Regions from separate parts of the Peribacillus sp. NPDC076916 genome, predicted to be linked through region 2. Evidence: riboswitches for the same ligand, from Rfam matches in the RefSeq annotation. Region 2 holds a riboswitch; the other holds the start of a gene.
What was found. A riboswitch is a leader RNA that binds a small molecule or an ion and turns the genes downstream of it on or off. The one in region 2 is predicted to bind cobalamin.
Positions count from the first base shown of each region.

Region 1 (3,201 bases), on a different contig from region 2:
CGAAAGTCATCGCATTCAATTCACTTGTATTCATGATCAAAATCAATGATCCAATGATAAAAAACGGCAAAATGATTGCAATGTAATTCCAACCTCGCATTGAAACGCTTCCCATCAGCCAGCCGATGATTTGTCTTAATTCATCACCCGTCAGCGCAATCATCAATGAAATGAAGGCACTTAAAAATGAGCTGAAAATGATTCCCGTTAAAATGATCGTTTCCACTTTCATCGATCGATCCATTTTTTTTGCGAAAGTAAGTACGCAAAGCATCGTGAGCACTGAGCATAAGATGCTCAATGCCGGAAGAGTATATAAACCGATGAACGGCAGTGAAATATTCAAGAATATTGTCAATACGGCGCCGACCGATGCTCCTGATGAAATACCCAATGTGTAAGGATCAGCGAGCGGGTTCCGGAGCAGTCCCTGAAAAGCCGCACCCGCAATCGCAAGTGATGCCCCGACTAAACCCGCAAGCAATACGCGCGGCAGGCGGATGTTCATCACGATATTCGTAAGCATCACATCCGGATCAGCAGAAATCGGCAAATGGAAAATCTCCTTGCCGATTATTTGTATAAGTACGGGAATCGGTACTGGCACCGAACCAAAGGAAATGCCTATCGTCATCGCGAATAACAAAATGAACAACGCAATCAAATAAGCAAACGCCCATTTAGTTGTCAAATTGGTTCGGATAGACTGATTTGGCAAGTTCCTCTACTCCCTCTATTAAACGTGGACCGGAACGGGTCACCAAGTCTGAATGGACATCAAAGACTTGGCCATTCTTAATAGCATTTACGCCTTGCCATCCTTTTCGGCCCGTCACTTCACTCACTGAATCTTTCGTATAGTAACCATACGTTGTAATGATGACATCCGGATTTGCAGCAATCATCGACTCTTCATCAATTTTTGCCCACCCGTCCAATTCAGCAGCAGCATTATCCGCTGATATAATGTTAAGCATCTCATTCATGAAAGTATTTTTTCCTGGTGTGTATATTTCTGGTGAAGGCGAAACTTCCACTAAAACGGTCTTCCTATCCGCTTCCTTTATGGATTTGGCCTTTTCTTGAATGTCCTTGAGCTTCGTTTTCATATCCGTAATGATTTCTTTTGCCTTATCATGTTCTCCCGTTGCCTGTCCAATCATTTCAATAGACTCATAGACTTGGTCAAAACTTTGTGCATCATTGACTACAAGGACATCTATTCCAGCATCCTTAAGTTGCTGTAAACCCTCATTTGAATTATGGGCACTTGATGCATGTGCAAGAACAAGATCCGGTTTCATGGAGACAATCAGCTCCGTGTTCATTTCCATTCCGCCAACTTTTTCAATTTCTTTCGTTTCTTCCGGGTAATTATCATTATCGGATACACCAACGACATTTTTACCCAAACCAAGTGCAAAGACCACTTCCGTATTACTTGGTATCAACGAAACGATTTTCTTCGGTTTTTGTTCTATCGTCACTTTTTCCCCAGTTGCATCTTTAATCGTAATCGGGAAAGCTTCGTGTTGAGCATGATTCGTTTGCTGCTTTTCTTTTCCTTCATCAGTAGTGTCACTGCAGCCGACCATCATGCCTGCAACAAGCAACATCAACAGTATCAGACCAAAAATTTTCTTCATTTTCATTCCCCACAATCTTTTTATTTAATTTCTTTCCACTTAATAATCCCGGAAGATGCCCCAAAACAAAAAGCACCTCCCGTTAAACGGAAGGTGCTTGCATGGCAACAATTTCATTACGGACTTCTTTAGGGTCTGCCACACACCTTCCCATCCGCGTAGGTTACAGGTGTACGAATTTTGGCAGGTCTCCTGGCTCATGGTCATCGTCAACGGCACCTTCCCATATCTCATACAGTGGTACACAGCCGTCAGCTCCCATTTACAGTGGCGGGACCGCGTTGGCATTTCACCAACTTCCCTTTTAAGTCATTAAGACACCAAATCGTTCTTATGTATATAATTTTCACTGCCTTCATTATACACCATGTAAGAATCGATTATTATATGATTTTTCTGAACAAGTTCGAAATGACCCGTCCACCTTCAATGATTTGAAGAATTTTCAATTAGTGACGCAAACCCATCGACTGATAACCCGGGTGAAATCCGAACTCTATGCAGGGCATGCATCCCTTGGTCCCTTGAAGCTCCCCCAGGTTCGGTGGTGACTGCCATCTTGTATCCCGCTTCTTCTGACAGCGCTAGACTCTCTTCATTATACCGGCCAACCGGATAGGAGAGCACTGTCGTGTCCTGGTCGAGCATACGGTCGAATAGCTCTTTCGACTGAACCATTTCCGCTTCTTGCTGCACTGCCGTCATGCGGTTCAGCTCCAAATGGTTGATAGTATGGCTTTCGATCGAAATCCCATTCCTGCTCATCTCCACCATTTGATTTTCAGTCAGGTGATGACCTTTATCAATGGACTTCCCGATCATGAAGACAGTTGCTTTCATATCATTTTCCTTTAATATCGGGAAAGCCTCCGTGTAGTTATCTGTATAGCCATCATCAAAAGTAAGCCAGACGCACTTCTCACTTGGCATCCGATTCTCGGTTAAAACGAGGAATGCTTCTTCAGGGGATAATGTATAGTAACCATTCTCCCTAAGCCAAACCATCTGTGCTCGGAATTCCTCAATTGGAACCCGAAGTCCATTCCCTTCAGAAATGCTGTGATACATCAAGATTGGAAGCTGTACCGCGGACTTGGCCATTATCCAGTCTCCCGTATCGATTTGGCCATCCAAATCCTGACCGGTCCCATTCTCGGCCGCTTCCACCACTTCAATGTCATCTTCCGCAATCGGTGCAGCCGTTTTTATGCCTATACCCTCTACAATCCTTTGTGAACAACCAGGTAAAATTAAAATCCCCAGCAATGCCACCATCCATAAAACTCTATATCTTTTCACTATCATTCCCCTAATTTTTTCTAGTATAATAGTATCAGAATACTATTCGATAATAAAGTATTCCATTTAAAGAATTAATAGGAAAACAAAAGGGCATAGCGACCTGCTGAGCATTTATGAAGATTTTTTTCATAAGTATGTGCTATAAGCTTGAAAAGTTTGCCTATAAGAAATATAATAAATAAGTCGTCGACTTAAATATATGTCCCAGTAGCTCAGCAGGATAGAGCGACAGCCTCCTAAGCTGTAGGTCGTA
Region 1 covers NZ_JBNNIU010000004.1:509,810-513,010, forward strand. The annotation lists gene ACQKFG_RS16245 (FecCD family ABC transporter permease) at 1-718, opposite strand, end outside; gene ACQKFG_RS16250 (ABC transporter substrate-binding protein) at 681-1,652, opposite strand; cobalamin riboswitch at 1,812-1,984, opposite strand; gene ACQKFG_RS16255 (polysaccharide deacetylase family protein) at 2,073-2,945, opposite strand; tRNA gene ACQKFG_RS16260 (tRNA-Arg) at 3,150-3,201, shown strand, end outside.
Region 1: linked by a shared signal. The riboswitch ahead of ACQKFG_RS16250 (ABC transporter substrate-binding protein) and the one ahead of ACQKFG_RS27625 (hypothetical protein) in region 2 are both predicted to bind cobalamin.

Region 2 (3,201 bases):
TTGTTGAAACCACTGCCCCCTGATTGAACACTCGATCAATATCACTGTAGGCAAGCTCATGATAACGAGGAAAAACAGTTATTTTCAGAGGTGAACTATATATCGCTTCCTTTTCGACTAACCCGAAAAAATCCCCAACCCAAAAGCGGATCGATTGAAATGAATGCTCTCCACGCTCCATGTCTTCCAAGGTATATGACATGCTGAAGGTACGCCTGAATCCCGGAAAGATAATGACTTTCCTTTGGAATCCCCTATCTTCCAGACGCTGAGGGAATTCCTCCTCTACCACCATAAATAATAGGGGCAGCCGGTTTTTACGGATAAACGTCAATGCTATTTCAACAGATTCGCCGGCCTGGCATTCCCTTTTATTGACCTTTCTCTCAACGATCAAATCATGCAGCGGATAAAACAGCAGAATCAAAGCGTACACAGAAAACGGCAAAAATGAATAAAAAATGAACCAACTGACAAAACCACCTTGAAACATTGCATAGCAAAAGGAAACGGTCATGAGTAATACAAGTCCGACCACACTCATATTTCCCCTTAAAATGTTGATGAATTTGCGCATTAGGTCATAGCCCGCTTTACAGGCACCTGTGTTGTCGCCACAACTTCATGTATCACCATTCCAGCATCGAAGCCATCATACTTCGCTTCAGGTTTCAAAATAAGCCGGTGGGAAAATACGAATGGAACCAAATATTGAACATCGTCCGGCAGAACATAGTCCCTGCCCTGGACCAGCGCGTAAGCCTGGGCTGCCTTCATCAAGGCTATCGATCCACGCGGGCTTACACCTAAATAGACCCCTTCATGAGTACGTGTTCGATTCGCCAATTCAACAATATATCGTTTTATTGTGTCATCCACTATCACAGCTTTTACCTCAGCCTGTAATTCTATCAATTCATCCAAGGTGATGACGGCTTCCAGCTCATCAAGCGGTACCGTGTATTGAGCTCTATTAAGAACCTCTATCTCTTCTCCCACACCCGGATAGCCCATTTTCATTTTTAATAGGAATCTATCCAATTGAGCCTCCGGAAGCGGATACGTCCCCTCGTATTCGATCGGATTTTGTGTCGCCATTACGAAGAACGGCTTCTCCAATCTCCTTGTGACACCATCAATCGTCACGCTTGCCTCTTCCATGGCTTCAAGTAATGCAGACTGAGTTTTCGGCGAGGTCCGGTTAATTTCATCGGCTAAAATAATATGTCCCATTATCGGACCTGGCCTAAAAATGAATTCTTGTTCCTTAGGATTGAAGATCGAAACACCAGTAACATCAGAAGGAAGTAAATCAGGTGTGAATTGAATTCTCTTAAAGCTTGCACCTATAGATTTTGCTAGTGCCCTTACCATGACTGTCTTCCCCACGCCCGGAACATCCTCCAATAAAACATGTCCACCGGAAAGGAGTGCCACGATACTTAGTTCTGCTATATCCCGTTTTCCGATAATCACCTTTTCGATATTCCCCAGAACCATTTCCAGTTTTTGATTGACTTGCTTATAATTCATTCTCTACCTCCCGGGATTCACAGTATCACCATTATTTCATACCTTTTCTATATCAAAATTTTACATTAAGCACCAATTAAACCTTACATTGTAAGTTTACTAGATATTCGGTAAACCATAAACGAATTTGTCTAAAAATATTAATGCAGTCTATTGAAAAAGGTATGGTAAACTGTTGCTAAGTGAATATGAATCTTGCAGAAAATGGTGCTGCATTGTCAGCTTAATAGGGAATTCGGTTTAAAACCGAAGCTGTTTCCGCAACTGTAAGTGCTAATGAAATAAGATGTTTACCACTATTTGAGGATGTAATCGCTCGCCGACTACCGGCCATTTAACCCAAATGGGAAGGTTCTTAGAGTAAAATGACGCACAAGCCAGGAGACCTGCCTTTTTTCATCGTATTATGCTCTTCGGAAGATAGGAGATTGTACGGCTCTCCCATCTTTTTCTACTACAGATATATAGATGCCCGAAGCCGACCAAAACTCTTGGTCGGCTATTTGTCTTGCTGGGAAAAGCAATACGGAGGTCATTCACCCAATACGTAAAAGGAGGAAGATTTATGGCAAAGAAAGACTTTCGTTTTTTATGCTACCCATACATGCGTGAGTCAGTATCGACCGTCGATTTTGAAATCCGCACAGACTCATTGACGACACAGATCGGCTTGGCCGCCTCGCTTACTGAGGACGTCCCCGATGTATACCATGACTTAATGGAATTATTGCCCATGGTTTACCATTTAAACGGCTCAGTCCGTGGGATTTTAGCCATTACCGGCGATGATCTCGACCGCTTAAGTGCAATCTACGACCGATATGTCGCTGAAGTGAGGGATCGAATCGAAACATTCGTCCTTCCACAAGGATCAACCGCAGCATGTACTTTGCATACTTGCCGCAGTGAGGCCAAAAAGTCCGTGCGAGCTTTACTCAAGGTAAGTCTAGAAAAGGAAATTCCAGGAATTCTTTTTGATTACGCTCACTTGCTTGCAAATGTATTATTCGTGATGGCAGTCTACGTCAATAAGCAACAGGGGATCAAGGAGATTCCTTTTATAAGTAAATCATACCCAACCAAACCAATGAAAAAGAAAACGGAGGAATAAATAATGAAGAGAACCCTAGGATTCAGTTGGATTTCCATGCTGATGCTTACGCTTTTCCTCACCGGATGCGGAGTGAACGATGATCAATCCTCAAAGGATAATAAAGATAGTAAAAAGGTCGAAGAAATCAAGGACTATACCGTTACGGATGATTCTGGTAAAAAAATAAAATTCGAGAAAATCCCGGAAAAGGTCGTTTCACTTCAGCCAAGCAATACTGAAATCTTATTTGCCCTTGAACAGGGTGATAAAGTCGTTGGCGTGACCGACTTTGATAATTATCCAGAGGAAGCGAAGGATATCGAACATGTTTCAGACTCCGTTAACATCAATGCAGAAAAAATCATTGCCTTGAAACCTGATGCCATCATCGCTTATTCCATTGGGGATGAAACGGCACTGAAACCACTTGAAGATGCTGGCATCCCTGTATTCATCATTAAATCTGCGGCAAATTTCGATGATGTATATGGTGATATCGGGCAGATTGCTAAAGTGATGGGTGTAGCCGAAAAAGGGGATGAATTAGTGAAAGATATCAAATCCCAAATTACAAA
Region 2 covers NZ_JBNNIU010000025.1:13,724-16,924, reverse strand. The annotation lists gene ACQKFG_RS27635 (DUF58 domain-containing protein) at 1-544, opposite strand, end outside; gene ACQKFG_RS27630 (AAA family ATPase) at 577-1,533, opposite strand; cobalamin riboswitch at 1,722-1,941, shown strand; gene ACQKFG_RS27625 (hypothetical protein) at 2,099-2,644, shown strand; gene ACQKFG_RS27620 (ABC transporter substrate-binding protein) at 2,648-3,201, shown strand, end outside.